DNA from 3 places in the Erwinia wuhanensis genome. Region 3 is predicted to be linked to each of the others. Evidence: predicted binding sites of a transcription regulator. Region 3 holds the regulator's gene; each other region holds the start of a gene.

What was found. The regulator LexA, encoded in region 3, represses DNA repair genes until DNA is damaged. The targets are predictions, from matches to a motif close to TNCTGTATGTACATACAGNA.
Region 1: dinB (DNA polymerase IV) is a predicted target of LexA. The motif match lies at 2,621-2,640, and genes of this name have one in related genera.
Region 2: sulA (SOS-induced cell division inhibitor SulA) is a predicted target of LexA. The motif match lies at 3,488-3,507, and genes of this name have one in related genera.

What each region holds. Positions count from the first base shown of each region.
Region 1 covers NZ_JAUJUH010000007.1:28,032-34,697, forward strand. Annotated here, with positions in the region: gene pepD (beta-Ala-His dipeptidase) at 15-1,472, shown strand; gene dinB (DNA polymerase IV) at 1,550-2,605, opposite strand; gene dpaA (peptidoglycan meso-diaminopimelic acid protein amidase) at 2,845-3,579, shown strand; gene QZH36_RS16335 (class II glutamine amidotransferase) at 3,550-4,317, opposite strand; gene lpcA (D-sedoheptulose 7-phosphate isomerase) at 4,336-4,914, opposite strand; gene fadE (acyl-CoA dehydrogenase FadE) at 5,129-6,666, shown strand, end outside.
Region 2 covers NZ_JAUJUH010000002.1:128,925-135,590, forward strand. Annotated here, with positions in the region: gene helD (DNA helicase IV) at 1-2, opposite strand, end outside; gene QZH36_RS05070 (YccF domain-containing protein) at 132-578, shown strand; gene yccS (YccS family putative transporter) at 581-2,707, shown strand; gene QZH36_RS05080 (TfoX/Sxy family DNA transformation protein) at 2,704-3,327, opposite strand; gene sulA (SOS-induced cell division inhibitor SulA) at 3,527-4,024, shown strand; gene ompA (porin OmpA) at 4,373-5,437, shown strand; gene matP (macrodomain Ter protein MatP) at 5,543-5,998, opposite strand; gene QZH36_RS05100 (AAA family ATPase) at 6,182-6,666, shown strand, end outside.
Region 3 covers NZ_JAUJUH010000004.1:462,206-468,871, reverse strand. Annotated here, with positions in the region: gene ubiA (4-hydroxybenzoate octaprenyltransferase) at 1-851, shown strand, start outside; gene plsB (glycerol-3-phosphate 1-O-acyltransferase PlsB) at 912-3,341, opposite strand; gene QZH36_RS12740 (diacylglycerol kinase) at 3,470-3,844, shown strand; gene lexA (transcriptional repressor LexA) at 3,942-4,550, shown strand; gene QZH36_RS12730 (CsbD family protein) at 5,198-5,407, shown strand; gene zur (zinc uptake transcriptional repressor Zur) at 5,555-6,070, opposite strand; gene QZH36_RS12720 (conjugal transfer protein TraF) at 6,509-6,666, shown strand, end outside.

The DNA of each region.
Region 1 (6,666 bases), on a different contig from region 3:
ACAGGAGATTTAACGTGTCCGAACTTTCTCAACTGTCACCACAGCCGCTGTGGGATATCTTCGCCAAAATCTGTTCAATCCCGCATCCTTCTTATCATGAGGAAGAGCTGGCTAACTATGTGCTGAGCTGGGCTGGCGAGCAGGGTTTTGTCACCTTTCGCGACGAAGTGGGCAATATTCTGATCCGCAAGCCGGCCACGAAAGGGCTGGAGCACCTCAAGCCGGTCGCGCTGCAGGCGCATCTGGATATGGTGCCGCAGAAAAACAACGACACCACCCACGATTTCACCAAAGATCCAATTCAGCCGTGGGTTGATGGCGAATGGGTCAAGGCGCGCGGCACCACGCTGGGCGCCGATAACGGCATCGGCATGGCGTCCGCGCTGGCGGTGCTGGCGGATAACACCGTTGAGCACGGCCCGCTGGAAGTGCTGCTGACCATGACCGAAGAGACCGGCATGGTCGGCGCTTTCGGGCTACAACCGGGCTGGCTACAGGCGGATATCCTGATCAATACCGACTCGGAAGAGGAAGGCGAGATCTATATGGGCTGCGCGGGCGGCATTGATTTTACCACCACGCTGCCGCTGAGCCGCGAAGCGGTGCCGGCCGGCTACGAGCATATTCAGCTGATCCTGAAAGGCCTGAAGGGCGGCCACTCCGGTGCGGATATTCATCTGGGCCTGGGCAACGCCAACAAACTGCTGGCCCGTTTCCTGTTCGCACATGCCAAAGCGCTGGATCTGCGCCTGGTGGATTTCACCGGCGGCACGCTGCGTAACGCTATCCCGCGTGAGGCGATGGCGACGCTGGCTGTTCCGGCCGACAAGCTCGACCAGCTAAAAGGCATGGCGCTGCACTATCTGGAAACCCTGCGCAACGAGCTGGGTCTGAAAGAGAAAAACATCAATATCGTGGTGGAAAATATCGCCGCTAACGACCAGGCGCTGTCCACCATCAGCCGCGACGCCTTTATTGCGCTGCTGAACAGCACGCCAAACGGCGTGATCCGCAACTCCGACGTGATGAAAGGCGTGGTGGAAACCTCGCTGAACGTTGGCGTGGTGTCGATTAAGGATGACGAAGCACGTATCAACTGCCTGGTGCGCTCGCTGATCGACAGCGGCAAAGATTACCTGGTGGAAACGCTGACGGCGCTGGGCGATCTGGCGGGTGCGAAAACCGTGGCGAAAGGCAGCTATCCAGGGTGGCAGCCCGATGCCTCTTCGCCGGTGATGGCGCTGGTGGAAGAAACCTACAAAAAGCTGTTTAACAAAGCGCCGAATATCCAGGTGATCCATGCGGGTCTGGAATGCGGCCTGTTTAAAAAGCCGTACCCGGATATGGATATGGTTTCTATTGGCCCCACCATCACCGGCCCACACTCGCCGGATGAGCAGGTGCATATCGGCAGCGTCGGCCTTTACTGGCAGCTGCTGACCGCGCTGTTGAAGGCTATTCCGGCTAAGTAAAACAGGACGGGCGAAGCACCACGCTTCGCCCGTTTTCTCTCCCGCTCGCAATCTCGCTCAGGGCAACGTACGCGGCATTAAATTCCCAGCAGTAATTGTCTTTCCAATTGCGGATTCAGCAAGGTTACGTGCAGCCCGACCAGACGCACGCCGCGCCCTGCCCGCCGCTCTTCCCAGGTTTTTTTCGCCACGTCGATCAGGTCTTCTTTATTCAGCACTGGCCAGACGTGCTCCTGGGTCGTCTGCTGGAAATCGTCAAACTTCAGCTTTACGCCCTGCCTGGCGATCAGCAGATCGGGCTTAATCACCTTTAGCCGCCGTTCCAGCTCCGCATAGAGAAAATCGATGATTTCCAGGCACGCTTCCCATTCATGAATATCTGCCGACAGCGTGCGCTCCACGCCCAGCGATTTACGCAGGCGATCCGTTACCACCTCGCGCTCGTCGATGCCGTTACAGCGCTCCCACAGCACGCGGCCAAACTTGCCGAAGCGCTTTAGTAGCGCGGCCAGATCCGTTTTCTGCACGTCGGCGCAGGTGTGCAGCCCCAGCTCCTCCAGCTTTTTCGCGGTGACCTTGCCGACGCCGGGTATTTTTGCCAGCGGCAGCGTCAGCAGAAACTGCGGGAGTTCCTGCGGCGTGATCACAAACTGGCCGTCCGGCTTATTCATATCCGAAGCGATTTTTGCGACGAATTTAATCGGCGCCACCCCGGCCGACGCGGTGAGATCCAGTTCGCGGGCGATGGTCTGCCGGATCTCCCGCGCCATCAGCGTGGCGGATCCGTGGCAGTGCGGGCTGTCGGTAACGTCCAGGTAGGCCTCGTCCAGCGACAGCGGTTCGATAAGCGAGGTATAGCGCGAGAAAATATCCCGAATATGTGCGCTGGCTTCTTTATAAGCGTCAAAACGGCCGGGGATCACTTTCAGATGCGGGCAAAGCTTAAGGGCCGTCGCGGTCGCCATCGCGCTGTGCACGCCAAACTTCCTGGCGGGATAGTTAGCGGTGCTGATCACGCCGCGCTTGTGCTGGCTGCCGCCAATAGCGACAGGGATATTGCGCAGGCTGGGATCGTCGCGCATCTCCACCGCCGCATAAAAGCAGTCCATATCTACATGTATAATCTTGCGCATTCGCCCCTCCGCCAGCACTGGATAAGTATACAGGCAGCGAGCGCGTTTTCAACAGGTTAACGGGCGGCCGAAGCGCAGCGGCAGCGGCCTGGCGCAACTTTTCTCGGTTTTTTCTACGCGGCTCTCTTGATAAAAAAATAGACAATGCTAATGTGACGCAGCTTTTACGGATATTTCCGAAACTGCGAGTCAACCACGTCTTCGGACGGCGTATCAACCCTACTATCAAGGGAACCAGAATGGGCAAAATCGCACTGCTGTTTGCGATGTTTTTTCTGCCAGCCGTTGTTTTCGCCAGCGCGCCGGTCGCACCGATCGCTCCTCTGGCGCCGGTAAGCAAAGAGTTAAAGAAGCAGTTACTCGGCACACCTGTTTATATTCAGATCTTTAAAGAAGAACGCACGCTTGAGCTGTATGGCAAAATCGGCACCGAATATCGGCTGCTCGACAGCTACCGTATCTGTAATTTCTCCGGCGGGTTAGGCCCTAAACGTCGCCAGGGCGATTTTAAAAGTCCGGAAGGGTTTTATAGCGTGGGGCTTTCCCAGCTGAAGCCGGACAGCCGCTTTTATCGCGCTATTAATACGGGTTTTCCGAACGAATATGACCGCCAGCAGGGTTATGAAGGGAAATACCTGATGATCCACGGGAACTGCGTTTCCGTGGGCTGCTATGCCATGACGGATGCCAATATCGACGATATCTATCGCTATGTGGAAGCGGCGTTGCGCAACGGCCAGCCGCGCGTGGCCGTCAGCATTTATCCATTCCGCATGACCGACAGCAACCTGCAGCGCCATCGCTATTCGGTTTATTTCAGCTTCTGGCAGCAGCTCCAGCCCGGCTACGCCGAGTTTGTGAAAAACCGCCAGCCGCCGGCAATGGGCGTCAGCGGCGGCAAGTACGTGCTGAACAGCCCGTTGCTGAACGATGCCACCAGCCAGTCAGCGCTGGCGCTCTCCGAGGCAAAATAACGCCCAGTCGCCTGGCGCAATTTTGTGCCAGGTTTCGTTGCCCGTTAAGGGCTGAGTGGCGATCACCGTGACCACGTCATCCGGCGTGGTCTGCTTCTGAAAATCTATCTCCACGTCCTGATCCAGCAGCGTCGCTTTACCGAACGGCGCGCGACGCGTGATCCAGAACAGATTGGTCGAGCAGAACGCCATCAGATAGCGGCCATCCGACAGCAGCATATTAAATACGCCCTTTTCCCGCAGTTCCGTCGCCAGCTCCGCAATATAGCGAAACACCGCCGGCCAGTTGCCCGGCGTGCGCGGGTAGCGCGTGGTCAGCTTATGCAGCAGCCAGCAGAACGCCTGCTCGCTGTCCGTCTCGCCTATCGGGCGAAAAGGGCCGGTTTCCATCCCGCGATAGCCTTTCAGCTGGCCGTTATGCGCGTAGGTCCAGTTGCGTCCCCACAGCTCGCGGGTAAAAGGATGGGTGTTTTCCAGCGACACCTCGCCACGGTTCGCCTGACGAATATGCGCCACCACCGAGCAGGATTTTATCGGATAATCCTGCACCAGGCGCGCTATCGGCGAATTAAAGCTGGGCTGCGGATCTTTAAACGTCCGGCAGCCTTTCCCTTCGTAAAAGGTGATGCCCCAACCATCCTTATGCGGGCCGGTTTTCCCGCCGCGCTGCACAAGCCCGGTAAAGCTGAAACAGATGTCCGTAGGGACATTCGCGCTCATCCCGAGCAGTTCGCACATAGCCGTTCCTCGCGTCAGTTACTTCGCCATCTCTTTTTCAATCAGCAGGATCAGGATATGAATAACTTTGATATGAATTTCCTGAATGCGATCGGCGTAGCCAAAGTGCGGCACGCGGATTTCCACATCGGCCGTTCCGGCCATTTTGCCGCCGTCCTTGCCGGTCAGGGTAATCACTTTCATTCCCTGCGCGCGCGCCGCCTCTACCGCTTTAATCACATTAGCAGAGTTGCCGGAAGTCGAAATGCCCAGCAGCACGTCGCCCGCGCGGCCCACGGCCTCAACATAGCGTGAGAAGATATGATCGTAACCAAAATCGTTGCCCACGCAGGAGATATGGCTGACGTCGGAGATAGCGATCGCCGGATAGCCCGGGCGGTTGTCGCGATAGCGGCCGGTCAGCTCCTCGGCAAAGTGCATGGCGTCGCAGTGTGAACCGCCGTTGCCGCAGGAAAGCACCTTGCCGCCGGCTTTGAATGAATCCGCCAGCAGTACCGCAGCACGCTGAATAGCATGGATATTGGCGTCATCGCTGAGGAAATTATTGAGCGTGTCCTGTGCTTCACTCAGCTCGGCGCGAATGATGTCCTGATACATAGGGAGAGTCCTTTTAGGTGAGGTCTGCGGCAGTTTAGCAAGTTGCCACGCGGGCGAAAAGCGCCCTGCCCGTTCACGCGGCGCTTTGCCCTGTGCCGGTCGCGCTTTGTGAGCCAGGTTGTAATTATCATGTAAATAGATTGATAAAGAAAATCATCTCTATTACATCTGTAGCTAACAGGTCAGACCTCTTACAACTTACGGAGCGATGGTTATGATGGTTTTCAGTTGCGTGGCGACAATTTTGCTCATTGGCGCGCTGTTTTATCACCGTGTTAACCTGCGGCTGGCGAGCCTGCTCGTGCTGCTCTGGACGGCAGCCTGGGCGATGGCTGGCGTCTGGACGCCGTGGCTGCTGGTACCGTTAGCGATTATTCTGCTGCCCTTCAACGTGCTGCCGCTGCGGCAGGCGCTTTTTTCCAGACAGATGTTGAAGACCTTCCAGAAAGTGATGCCGCCGATGTCGCGCACGGAAAAAGAAGCGATCGACGCCGGCACTACCTGGTGGGAAGGCGATCTGTTTCGCGGACGGCCGGACTGGAACAAACTGCATGACTATCCGCAGCCAAGGCTGACGCCGGAAGAGCAGGCTTTTCTGGATGGCCCGGTAGAAGAAGCGTGCCGACTGGCTAATGATTTTCAGATAACCCATGAGATGGCCGACCTGCCGCCGGAGCTGTGGGCTTATCTGAAAGAGCAGCGTTTCTTCGCGATGATCATCAAAAAAGAGTACGGCGGCCTTGAGTTCTCCGCCTATGCCCAGGCGCGCGTGCTGCAAAAGCTGGCGGGCGTTTCCGGTATCCTGGCGATTACCGTTGGCGTGCCTAACTCGCTTGGCCCAGGCGAGCTGTTGCAGCATTACGGCACCGACGAGCAGAAAGATTACTATCTGCCCCGGCTGGCTAGCGGCCTGGAAATCCCTTGTTTTGCGCTAACCAGCCCGGAAGCGGGTTCCGACGCGGGCGCTATCCCGGACGTGGGCGTGGTGTGCCGGGGCGAGTGGCAGGGCCAGCAGGTGCTGGGAATGCGGCTGACCTGGAACAAGCGCTATATCACGCTGGCACCGGTCGCCACGGTGCTGGGCCTGGCGTTTAAGCTTTCCGATCCCGACCATCTGCTGGGCGAAAAAGAAGAGCTGGGCATTACCTGCGCGCTGATCCCTACCCAGACGCCGGGCGTGGAAATCGGCAAGCGCCACTTCCCGCTCAACGTACCTTTCCAGAACGGCCCGACGCGCGGCGACGCTATTTTCGTGCCGATTGACTATATTATCGGCGGGCCGGCGATGGCCGGTCAGGGCTGGCGGATGCTGGTGGAATGCCTCTCGGTCGGACGCGGCATCACGCTGCCGTCCAACTCCACCGGCAGCCTGAAAAGCATCGCGCTGGCTATTGGTGCCTATGCCCATATCCGTCGCCAGTTCCGTCTGCCTATCGGCAAGATGGAAGGGATCGAAGAGCCGCTGGCGCGCATCGCCGGAAACGCTTATGTGATGGACGCGGCCGCCTCGCTGATCACCAGCGGCATTATGCTGGGCGAGAAACCGGCGGTGCTCTCCGCTATCGTAAAATATCACTGCACCCATCGCGGCCAGCGCGCCATTATGGATGCGATGGATATCGCCGGCGGTAAAGGCATTATGCTGGGTAAAAGCAATTTCCTGGCCCGAGCCTATCAGGGCGCGCCGATCGCCATTACCGTTGAGGGCGCGAACATTCTGACCCGCAGCATGATCATCTTCGGTCAGGGTGC
Region 2 (6,666 bases), on a different contig from region 3:
ATAGAGGCTCTCGGGCTGCGGTTAATCTGCCGGACAGTTTACCCGGCAAGGATGTACCGCTCCAGCGTTAAAACACGGTATAATCAACGTATTGAATTTTCTTTTTTCGCGCAGCGCGAGGACCCTATCTGATGCGTACCGTTTTAAATATTTTAAATTTCTTTCTGGGCGGTTTTGTCACGACTTTCGGCTGGCTTGTTGCCACGCTGCTCAGCATCGTTTTCATTATTACGCTACCGTTAACCCGTTCCTGCTGGGAAATCACCAAGCTTTCGCTACTGCCGTTTGGCAACGAAGCGGTGCATGTGGATGAGCTTAATCCCGGCAAAAAAAATGTTTTGCTGAACTCCGGCGGCACCGTATTAAATATCGTCTGGTTTATTTTCTGCGGCTGGTGGCTTTGCGTCACCCATATCCTGGTAGGCATCGCGCAGTGTATTACGCTTATCGGTATCCCTACGGGCATCGCACACTTTAAGATCGCAGCTATCGCACTCTGGCCGGTCGGACGCCGCGTAGTCAGCGTTGAAGTCGCCAAAGCCGCCCGTGAAGCCAACGCCCGCAGCCGGTATAACTAACTATGCGTCTGTCGCTGTCGCCACGCCTGCGCCGCTATGCCTATAACAGCGCCCTGCTCTACAACCTGCGCATCTTTTTTGCGCTGGCCGGCACGGCGGGCGTGCCTTTATGGCTGGGCCAGATAACCTGGACTATCCCGCTAACGCTGGGCGTTGTGGCGGCAGCGCTGGCCGATCTTGACGATCGCCTCAGCGGCAGGCTGCGCAATTTATTGATCACCCTGGTTTGCTTTTGCGTGGCCTCCGTCTCGGTGGAGCTGCTTTCTCCTTTTCCCTGGCTGTTTACCCTTGGGCTGGCGCTGTCTACCTGGGGGTTTATCCTGCTCGGCGCGCTGGGTCAGCGTTACGCCACTATTGCTTTCGGCGCGCTGCTGATCGCTGTCTATACGCTGCTGGGGCTTGGTCTGTTTCCCCAGTGGTATTTGCAGCCCTCGCTGCTGTTGACGGGAGCTATCTGGTACAACCTGCTGACGCTGATCGGTCATCTGATTTTTCCCGTACGTCCGTTACAGGAGAATATTGCGCGCTGCTTTGAAGGCCTGGCGCACTACCTGGAGGCGAAAGCAGGTCTCTTCGATCCAGACATCGAAGAGAATGACGACGCTTCGCTGATTGAAGCGGCAATGACCAATAGCCAGCTGGTCGCCACGCTGAATCAAACCAAGATTTCCATCCAGTCCCGGCTGCGTGGCGATCGCGGGCAGCGCAGCACGCGCCGCACACTGCACTATTATTTTGTGGCGCAGGATATTCACGAGCGCGCCAGCTCTTCCCACGCGCAATATCACGCCTTACGCAAAGAGTATCGCTACAGCGATATTCTGTTCCGCTTTCAGCGGCTGTTAACCATGCAGGCGCGCGCCTGCCAGCAGCTCTCCAACGCTATCTTGCTGCGCGAACCCTGGCAGCACGATCCGCGTTTTGAGCGCGCTTTTGTGCACCTTCAGGCCGCGCTGGAGCGCCTGAGTGCAAACCAACCCGCCAGCAGCGAACTTAAGGCTATGCACTACCTGCTGCATAACCTTAAGGCTATCGACGCCCAGCTGGCGACCATCGAGTCCGAGCAGGTTTTGCAGGACAACAGCGACGGACGTCTTTCCAGTGAAGGCCTGACCGGCTGGGCAGATATCCGTCTGCGCCTGAGTCGCCATCTTTCGCCGCAGTCGCCGCTTTTCCGGCACGCCGTGCGCATGTCGCTGCTGCTCTGTACCGGCTACGCTTTTATCCAGATCACCGGGCTGGAACACGGCTACTGGATCCTGCTGACCAGTCTGTTTGTCTGCCAGCCCAACTATAACGCGACGAAAAGGCGCCTGGCGCTGCGTATTGTCGGCACGCTGGCCGGTATAGCGATTGGTCTGCCGCTACTCTGGCTGATCCCCTCTGTTGAGGGACAGCTGATACTCATTGTGCTCACCGGCGTGCTGTTTTTCGCCTTCCGACAGTCGCAATATGCCTACGCCACGCTTTTTATCACCCTGCTGGTACTTTGCTGCTTTAACCTGCTTGGTGAGGGGTTCGAGATCGCGCTGCCGCGTATTATCGATACGCTGCTGGGCTGCGGCATAGCCTGGATCGCCGTGGCCTTTATCTGGCCCGACTGGCGTTTCCGCCAGCTTTCCGCCGTCGCGGATCGCACGCTTAATGCCAACTGCCGCTATCTGGACGCCATTCTGGTGCAGTATCACCAGGGCAAAGATAATCGCCTGGATTACCGCATTGCCCGGCGCGACGCGCACAACTGCGACGCCGAGCTGGCGTCGGTAGTGTCTAATATTTCGGCCGAAAAAAACGCCAGCGCGCGCCTGCGTGAAGACGCTTTCCGACTACTGTGCCTGAACCACTCTTTTCTCAGCTATATTTCCGCGCTGGGCGCCCATCGCGAGAAAATCACCAACCCGGCCATGCTGCAACTGATGGATGATGCGGTCTGCTACGTCGACGACGTGCTGCATATTGATATTGTTGATGAAGACAAAGCGGCCAGGCTGCTGGGCAATCTTTCCGCCCGCCTGGCAGCGGCGGAAGCGGCGCCGGACACAAAGGAGCCGCTGGTCTTACAGCAGGTTGGCCTGCTGGTTGCACTGCTGCCGGAAATTGTTCGGTTGAAAAAAAAGGGGCTGGCCTAAGACTTTTGCTGCCTGGCCCGGCGCCGCAGCGTTTCCTTATGCCACTGCCGAAGCTCGGTTTTGACGCTTTCCGGCAGCGCTTCGTAATGGCGGCCCGCGATCGCGCCTTCCAGCGCGAAAAGGACGTTGATGCCCAAATTATTGTTGCTGGCGTACAGCTTGAGCCAACAGCGTCTGGCGCCCTGCTCTTTGAGCATGGCGATAGTGCTGATGCCGACCTGACGTAGCAGCGTCTCGATGCGGATAGTCAAATTGGGCAAATCTTTCAGGCGCTGATTTTGCTGCTTTTGCGTTCGCTGCTGGCGTGCGCCCTGCAGGCAAAGCCGGGAGAGCGCCACCAGCTGCCCGTGCTCTTTCCACAGCGGGTCGTCCACCCGATAATAATCCAGCGCGACCGGCATCCCTCTTTTAGTAAAATGCAGAGGCTGCATCTTCCGCTCCACGATATAGGGCTTTACCTGCTCGCAGGCCCGCAGATAAAGCTCCCCTTCCGCTACCAGCGCGAACACCACGTTCTCTATCGACAGGCTGTAGCCGCCGAACTGGCTGCGGCATTCGATTTCGCCCAGTTCGGCAAGCTGGCGTCTGGCTTTTTCAATCTGTTTTTTTGACTGGCTCATCCTTTTCTCCCTGTATACAGAACACCCTCGTCCCTGTGAGAAATGAAAAGTATGCAATCGTGGTAACAGGTTCAATTACTAATTGCCGTTACAGCCGGTTTCATTGTGATTTTGCGAGACGTTATCAAAATTTAGGGTTGATCTTTGTTCACCGCCCTTATACTGTATATCCATACAGTGACCTGCGAGCAAAGCCGATATGCGTACTCATTCCATGAAATCTCATTCTGTTAACAGCCGTTTTCCTCAGCCCCGCTCTTCATCCCATAGCGAAGCGACTGGCCTGATCAGCGAACTGATCTACAGCGAGAATCAGCCGGGCATGACGCAAATGCTACTGCTCCCTTTGCTGCAACAGCTGGGCACGCAGTCCCGCTGGCAGCTATGGCTGACGCCGCAGCAAAAGCTGAGCCGCAGCTGGCTTGCGCGTTCCGGGCTGCCGCTTAATAAAGTGATGCAGGTCCAGGGGCAGGCCATTAATACGCTGGAGGCCATGATTAAAGCGCTGCAAACGGGGAACTACAGCGTGGTGCTGGGTTGGCTGCCTGAGGAACTGACCGAGGAAGATCGTCGTCGGCTCCATGACGCAGCGTTAAGCGGCCAGGCTTTAGGTCTGATTATGCGACCGGATCCGGTCGAAATTGTCGCGTACAGACCCTTTAATGGGTTAAAAATTCAGTCGAGTTTGTATCATTAAGTAAAAATAAGAGTTTTCTCATCATAAACTTCTTCGCCGGGCATGATAAGCGTCTGATTATGCTATGACCCGGCGTGACAATGGTTTAGCCGCGTTTTTCCCGGAAGTTATCTCCCGCCGTCCTGTACGCAAATGTGTAAAAATGTGTACAAAACGCCGTTTTTTTTCAGACCGCCTTCACATCTTACTTGTAAGTTTGCTGGTACGTTGTAGACTTTACGTCGCCAGGGTGCTCAATAATCTCCCTTTTTTGGATGAGTCATAATCGAGCGTCATAACCCGGCGAAGGATTAAATCAAAGAGCTAATGAAAGCTCATTGCCTATTTGGATGATAACGAGGCGCAAAAATGAAAAAGACAGCTATCGCAATTGCAGTGGCACTGGCTGGCTTCGCTACCGTAGCGCAGGCCGCTCCTAAAGATGACACCTGGTATACCGGTGCGAAACTGGGCTGGTCTCAGTACCACGACACTGGTTACTACGGTAACGATTATGCGAACAACGACGGCCCAACTCACGAAAGCCAGCTGGGCGCAGGTGCCTTCGGTGGTTACCAGGCTAATCAGTACCTGGGCTTCGAACTGGGTTATGACTGGCTGGGTCGTATGCCTAACAAAGGCAATGTCGTAAACGGCGCATTCAAAGCACAGGGCATTCAGCTGGCTGCGAAACTGAGCTACCCAATCTATGACGATCTGGACGTGTACACCCGTCTGGGCGGCATGGTATGGCGCGCTGACTCCACGCAGAACAACAACGGTACTCGCATCAGCGATCACGACACCGGTGTTTCTCCGCTGGCAGCTGTAGGTGTTGAATACGCTGTAACCAAAAACTGGGCTACCCGTCTGGACTACCAGTGGGTTAACAACATCGGTGATGCAAACACCGTTGGCACCCGTCCAGATAACGCCATGCTGAGCGTAGGTGTTTCCTACCGTTTCGGCCAGGATGAAGCAGCGCCAGCACCGGCTCCGGCTCCAGCACCAGCGCCAGTTGTTGAAACCAAGCGTTTCACCCTGAAATCAGACGTGCTGTTCACCTTCAACAAGGCGACTCTGAAGCCAGAAGGTCAGCAGGCTCTGGATCAGCTGTACACCCAGCTGAGCTCTCTGGATCCTAAAGACGGCAACGTCGTGGTTCTGGGCTTCACCGACCGTATCGGTTCTGACCAGTACAACCAGAAACTGTCTGAGAAACGTGCACAGTCCGTTGTTGACTACCTCGTGTCTAAAGGCATCCCTTCTAACAAGATCTCTGCACGTGGCATGGGTGAAACTAACCCAGTTACCGGCAACACCTGTGACAGCGTGAAAGGCCGTAACGCCCTGATCGAATGTCTGGGTCCAGACCGTCGCGTAGAAATCCAGGTTAAAGGCATCAAAGACGTGGTAACTCAGCCTCAGGGTTAAGTTTACGCTTTGATAAAAACCCCGCTTCGGCGGGGTTTTTTGTGGGCGCTATTTCGCGCTGCTGCTTATTGTCCCGCCGGCCGTAATTGCAGACCGTCGACAGGTCTAATCCGGCTTGCCCAGGATCGCCTGCAAATCCTGCCTGAGTGAAGACATCTGGCTGGCATATTTTTCTTTATGCTCTGCATCTTCTATCAGCTGCACAATGGTGTCCGAAAGCGTGACGTTTCGCCGCTGCGCCAGCGCGGCCAGCCGCTGCCAGACCAGATACTCCAGATCGATAGATTTCTTCCGCGTATGCTGATGTTCTGCATTAAAGTGACGCTTGCGGCGCGCGCGTATACTTTGCTTCATGCGGTTTTCCAGCGCCGGATTGATATGACGGGCAATCCATGTCGTTACCTCGCCAGGGCTGTGTTCTATCGCCAGCAGCTCACCGACGGCAGCCTGGGCCGCGCTTCGCTCCAGATAACGCGTGATCGCTTCACCTTCCCGGTGTTTTTTCACCAGGTATGTCCACTTCCATCCGCTTTCAAGGTTTTCCAGTTGCTGGTATTTCATCGGGCTCTCATGCTAAACCTGTAACCTATTTAGAATAACAGCTTTTTTAACATAGCCGCACGGAAAACCAGAGCGAACTCGCAATTGCGGCCCGTAAGGGTGCAAAGAAGAACTCAGCGATGCTTAACAGGCTGAAATCTTGTATAATGGCGTATTACTCATTTTAAGAAAAAAACGATAACTTTGATCAACAACCAACTTGAATGGCGCGCCCTGCAGCCCGATACCGACAGCGTTCAGTCGCTTTTCTCCGAGCTTCCTGATGATCCCTGTTACTTTTCCGAAGTACAGCCACGCCTGTTCAATACGCTGAGCCTGCTGCTGGACAGCCAGGCAAAACTGCCGCTGATGCTGGTCAAAACGCCGGAGCACCCGGAGTATCAGGCTCTGCTGCAGACCGTGATTTCAGGTTTTGATGATGAAAGCGTGACGCTGTACGGCGGTCATTATCATATTGACGGCGCGGCGGTCAGCTGGCGTCCGGCCGAGTCGGAGCAGGATAATTTTGCCTCGACGGGCGGCGTGCACAGCGCAGACTGGATTGAGGCGGAACAGCTGTTCGGCTGTTTCCGTCAGTACAATAATACGTTAACGCTTGAACCCGGACTGGTGCACAAGGCTAACGGCGGGACGCTACTGCTTTCTTTACGCGCCCTGCTGGCCCAGCC
Region 3 (6,666 bases):
TTCAGGCCTACAGTCGCCTGATGCGGATTGATAAGCCAATCGGCTCGCTGCTGCTGCTGTGGCCGACTTTCTGGGCGCTATGGCTGGCCGGGCTGCGCGTGCCGCCGCTCAACGTGCTGGTGGTGTTTACGCTGGGCGTCTTTTTTATGCGCGCGGCGGGCTGCGTGGTTAACGACTTTGCCGATCGCAAGATAGACGGACACGTCAAACGCACGCGATCGCGGCCGCTACCGAGCGGCGCAGTCACCTCGACGGAGGCGAAATTTTTGTTTGGCGGTCTGGTGCTGGTGTCGTTTTGCCTGGTGCTGACCATGAATCTGATGACCATCCTGCTCTCTTTTGGCGGCCTGGCGCTGGCGTGGATCTATCCGTTTATGAAGCGCTACACCCATCTGCCGCAGGTGGTGCTGGGCGCGGCGTTTGGCTGGGCCATTCCGATGGGCTGGGCGGCGGTCAGCGAAACGGTGCCGCTGGCCTGCTGGCTGCTGTTTTTCGCCAATATTTGTTGGACGGTCGCTTACGACACGCAGTATGCGATGGTGGACAGGGATGACGATTTAAAAATCGGCGTCAAATCCACCGCCATCCTGTTTGGCCGTTTTGATAAGCTGATTATCGGCCTGTTGCAGCTGGCCACGCTGGGGCTGATGGCCGCCATCGGCTGGCTGATGCAGCTGGGTACGCCTTTTTACTGCTCGCTGCTGGCGGCGGCGACGCTGTTTATTTATCAGCAAAAGCTGATTAGCGCTCGCGAACGTGATGCCTGTTTTCGTGGCTTTCTGAATAACAACTATGTGGGGCTGATCCTGTTTGTAGGCATCGCTTTGAGCTGCGCGCCGTTTTCTGGCTGATCGACAGCCAATAAAAAAGGCCGGTGTGATGCTCATGCCGGCCTTTTTTTTATCTCTTACCTACTCGTATGTCAGCGCGCTTTCAATGGTCATCCGCACTTCCTGGCTGATCAGATCGGCCAGCAGCTGATAGACCTTATGCGTTCTTTCATAGTGCGCATCGCCGGTATCGCTGATATAGCCTTCATCACGCAGCGTCAGCACCAGCGTCGAGAACACCGCCTTATCGAAGAATTCCGGCGCGTTGATGCCGTGCAGCACCGACAGGCGCTGCGCCATGGTGCGGCTCTCTTTCTCCAGCGTACCGCGGTTGATCGACGGATTGGCGCTGAGGATAGAAAAGGTGATGGCGTAGCGCTGTAGCGTCTCCCGCACACCGGCCGCCAGCAGCTGTAGCGTATGGAAACGGGCAGGGCTGAGGCGTAGCGTTTGCGTCTGCTCGTCGGCGGTCAACAAACCCTGACGCGCCATTTCGCTGACCAGCGGATCCAGCACGCCCGGCAGCTCGTCTTTTTCCCAGTGCAGGAACAGCTCGCTTTTCAGCATAGGATAGATCACGCTGACCTGGCGCAGCAGCTCGGCGCGCGTCAGCTCCTGATGCTGCATCAAAATTACCGCAATCACCGACGGCATCACCAGCATGTGGTGAACGTTGTTGCGGTAATAGGTCATCAGCACCGCCTGCTCGCGCGGCAGCACGATGATCTCGCCGATATTATCCTGCTCGATCTCGAACTTGTTCATGCTGAGCGCATGATCCAGGAGCGCTTCCGGCGTCATGTCCGGCACGGTGGCGTCCGGCGAATAAGGCACGTTGCGCAGCAGCTGAATATAGCAGTCCAGCTGTTCCACCAGCTGCTCACGGGTTAGCGAACGCTGACGGGAAGCCAGCAGCGCGGTAACGCACAGGTTCATGGCGTTGGCCGCGCCCGCGTTATTGATCCGCACCATGACGCGCTGGGCGATATCGTTGACCGCTGGCGTCAGCCAGGCCGGACGCTGGGATTCGATCGGGTCGATAGCGTCGCGCCATTCCGGCACGTGCTTGTTCAGGTAAGCCACCAGCGGCAGCGGTTCACCGAAGTTGACGTAGCCCTGGCCCAGATTGCGCAGCTTGCGCAGCCCGCGCACCATCTGCATAAAGCCTTCTTTTTCTTTGGTCGCGCCGCGCAGCTCTTTGGCATAGGTGCCAACTTCCATGACGTGCTCGTAGCCGATGTAAATCGGCACCAGCGTAATCGGGCGGTTGCCGCCGCGCAGCATCGCCTGAATGGTCATCGACAGCGTGCCGGTTTTTGGATCGAGCAGGCGTCCGGTTCGGGAACGGCCGCCTTCCACAAAGTACTCCACGGAATAGCCACGGGTGAACAGCTCGCCCAGGTATTCGCGGAAAACGGTGGAGTAGAGCTTGTTGCCCTTAAACGTGCGGCGAATAAAGAACGCGCCCAGGCGACGGAAAATCGGGCCGGCCGGCCAGAAGTTCAGGTTGATGCCCGCAGCGATATGCGGCGGCACCAGGCCCTGGTGATAAAGCACGTAGGAGAGCAGCAGGTAATCCATATGGCTGCGGTGGCACGGCACGTAAACGATTTCATGGCCGTCCTGCGCCAGCTGACGCACGCGCTCGCCGCCGTTGACGTTGATGCCCTGATAGAGCTTGCTCCACGTCCAGCCCATGATCCTGTCGGTCAGACGGATTGCCTCGTAGGAGAAATCCGCGGCAACTTCTTCCATCAGCTCAATGGCGTTCTGCTGCGCCTTCTCATGGGAGATTTTCTTACTGCGCGCTTCGTCCTCTACGGCCTTGGCGATAGCCTTGGACTGTAAGAGCTTGTTGAACAGATCCTGACGCACAGGCAGACGCGGGCCGACTGCGGCAAGGCGCTGACGGGCAAAGTGCATTCTGGCCACGCGCGCCAGCTTCTGGGCGATGGTTTTATCGGTGCCGTGCTCGGTTGCCATACGGCGCAGCGACACCATCGGCGAGAAACGCACAAAGCTGTCGCGGCCCAGCCACAGGACGGCGATAAATTTCTGAATGCCGTTCAGCACGCGCAGATGCGGCTGGCTTTCGCCCTGAACTTCACGCCCCGGCGCCCGACCAAACATAATCGAGACGGGCACCATCTGCACGTCCAGCAGCGGGTTGCTGCGATGGAGATCCAGATAGTCGTGAAACGTCTTTACGGATTCCGGATTGGCCGCGTAATAAGGAAATACGCGCGGGCCATCATGAATAAAGACGTAGCGGGGCAGCAGCGTGCCGTCGATCTCCAGCGGGTCTAAAGGATCGGGCAGATCCTCTTTGCGACACTGCTCACGCAGCGCCAGCAAATCGGCCTTTGAATCGTATGGCAGCACATACATAATAGGACGCGACGTATCCAGCCCCAGCTCAACGACCGGCTCGGCAGGGATCGCTTTACTTTTTACCAGCATTTTTACCGGTAAATTCAATAATTTGTAATATAAGTTACGCCAACCTGACATAGACAACATAAAGCCTCTTGTTAGCAAAGCGCCGCAAGCATACCAGAATCCTTGCATGAGATCTGTGGTGTTGCAAAATGTGCGCTACCCTGACATTGACGCTAAACAGAACAAAGGGTTCCCTGATTATGGCAAATAACGCCTCGGGTTTAACGCGGATCATTAAAGCTGCGGGGTATTCCTGGAAAGGATTACGGGCGGCCTGGCAACACGAGGCGGCTTTCCGCCAGGAAGTGGTTGCGGCGGTAGTGGCGATTATTATCGCCTGCTGGCTGGACGTGACGCCTTTGGCCAGAGTCATGCTGATTGGCTCCGTCGCGCTGGTGGTGATTGTGGAAATCCTCAACAGCGCGATAGAAGCCGTGGTCGACAGGCTGGGCAATGAGTTCCACGAGCTTTCCGGGCGCGCCAAAGATATGGGCTCAGCTGCCGTGCTGTTAGCTATTCTGTTAGCGGTTTTTGTCTGGCTGACGATTCTGCTTTCTCACCAGCCGCCGGGCTAAATAGCTATCACCATGGTTTTTTATCCGGCTTGAGGTTTTCATTGACGAAATACCTGTATATACTCACAGTCGACTGTATAAACAACCAGGGGGCGGGATGAAAGCACTAACGGCAAGGCAGCAGCAGGTCTATGACCTGATTCGCCAGCATATTAACCAGACCGGCATGCCGCCGACGCGGGCAGAGATTGCCGCTCAGCTCGGCTTCCGCTCCCCGAATGCGGCTGAAGAACACCTGAAGGCGCTGGCGCGTAAAGGCGTTATCGAGATCGTTTCCGGCGCATCACGCGGTATCCGCCTGATGATGGAAGAAGTCGATGGCCTGCCGCTGATTGGCCGCGTGGCGGCAGGCGAACCGCTGCTGGCGGAACAGCATATCGAAGGCCATTACCAGGTCGATCCCGATCTGTTTAAGCCGGGCGCGGATTTCCTGCTGCGCGTTAGCGGCATGTCGATGAAGGATATCGGCATTATGGATGGCGACCTGCTGGCGGTTCATAAAACCCAGGACGTGCGCAATGGCCAGGTCGTGGTAGCGCGTATTGATGATGAAGTCACCGTCAAGCGCCTGAAAAAGCAGGGCAACATTGTGCAGCTGCTGCCGGAAAACAGCGAGTTCCAGCCGATTGTGGTGGATCTGCGTGAGCATACCTTCTCTATCGAAGGGCTTGCCGTCGGCGTGATCCGCAACGGTAGCTGGCTGTAATAGCCAGACGCCGTGCCGCCTCTGCGTCGTTGCGATGACGCAGAGGCTTGCTTCTACCGGCGGGCGTATCGCCTACGGCTTTTATTTCGCACCTCTCATATTGTCTGAATCCTTCTGCTGTATGCCCCTGCCATATTGTCTGACCGCACCTACGGTTGTTGTCTGCCCCTGCCATATTGTCTGACCGTGCCTGAATGTCTCCTGTGGAGCGCAAGCCATCGTAGTTCTGTCCGACATATATCGATGCCCGCTCCTGTTCGTATTTAGCGTTTATTGTCTTTTCGTATCCCACGCTGATATTTACTGCCTGTTGGTATTCCGCATTGGCGTTATTGTGTGTTGGCATTCCGTATGGGCGGTTACTCTCTGTTGGCATCCGTCGCTTCCCGCTCCCTTCGATCGAACCGGCAAAATCGCCTCAGCGCTTCTGTTCTCCCGCTTCTTAAGTATCCGAGCCCGCGCGATTTTTGCTGCCCGGCCCGTGCCGCTTCGCTTTTTTTTAGAAAAATACGCCGCCTCGCCGTGCAAACCTGCCATCTTCTACTACAATTATCTGTACGTTAAGCATTTGGGCAGCGTTTTATGTTGCTGTCAGTGGTTTTGCTGTAACGATAAGCTGTTATCACCTAAGGTTAAGGAGAAACAAGATGAATAAAGACGAAGCCGGCGGTAACTGGAAACAGTTAAAAGGTAAATTTAAAGAAAAATGGGGCAAGCTGACCGATGACGACATGACCGTCGTAGAAGGTAAACGCGATCAGCTGGTCGGTAAAATTCAGGAACGTTATGGCTACACCAAAGACCAGGCTGAGAAAGAGCTGGGCGACTGGGAAACCAGCAACAACCACCGTTTCTGATAAGATAGCCCCCGGAAAGGCTGACTGGCACTGCCAGGGCCGATTCTCCGGATAGCCTTCTAAAGCAAGGGCAGCGCTTCTGGCGCTGCCCTTGTTGTTTTGTCTGGCGCGATCCCGCCGCTTAAATTATTCTGATGGTTGACCGTTTCAACGACCGCGCTTTTTTGTCCCAAGCGTATGATCGTGCTGGCACGCATCCTGATGCTGGCAGGCTTCCACCTCAACGCAGCTTTGGCACAATCCGTGCGCTTCAATCACGCTGTTGGTCAGCGCAAAGCCCGCTGCCCGCGACAGGGACTTCAGAATATCCTGCACGCCTTCCGCATGTTGCTCCGCTACGCCGCCGCAGCGGTCGCAGATCAGCATCGCCGAGGTATGCGCAGGCTCTTCGAAATGATGGCAGACGACATAGCTGTTGGTGGACTCCACGCGATGCACGAATCCCTGCTCCAGCAGAAAGTCCAATGCCCGATAGATAGTGGGCGGTTTGGCCTGCGGTTCGCTGGCGCGCAGCAGGTCCAGCAGGTCGTACGCGCTGATCGCGCCGTGGTGCTGGCTCATCAGCCGCAGCACCTCCAGACGCTGAGGCGTCAGCCTGACGTTGCGCTGCTGACAGATAGCTTCCGCCTGCGACAGAATATTTTCAGGACTGTTAATGTTCATAGATCTCCCCAGGCTGGCTTAGCACGTTATATTATCACAGCGCCGATAAAAACGCCGCGCTTCCGGCTTCCCGCCTGAGCGTCTCCCTTCATCGCTATGCCCGCAAAAAATTTCAGTCAAATCCGAAGAGCGGAAGCTCACCTTTGTCATCAACTGCGTTGTACCATTCATTACTAAAGAAGACCGTCAATAACGGTTGCACTCTGAAATGTTTTGGCTACATTTACTTAAATATTTGTAAACCTTTCCACAGCAGACGTTGAAAACACGGCTTATTTTCAAGCCAGCTAGCAGATTAAAAGCCGTGCAATGAGCAGAAAAGCCCCGGTAATTTGACTTAGTTCAGGCTAATGACTTAGCGCCGTTCGGCCCATTATACGGACAATCACACTTGTCGCGCTTCAGGCGCTGTCTCCTTTGTTGAAGGGTTAGAAGTAAATGGTCAAAAAATTTAAGCTGAACAGATTCACCCGACCGGTTGTATTTCCCGTGCTGTTTCTGGCTCCGCTAAGCGCTCTGGCCGCTGGCAACTACTACGACGCTCGCAACGATGCGATGGGTGGCACGGGCGTAGCCTCTTCAACCTATGGCACGGC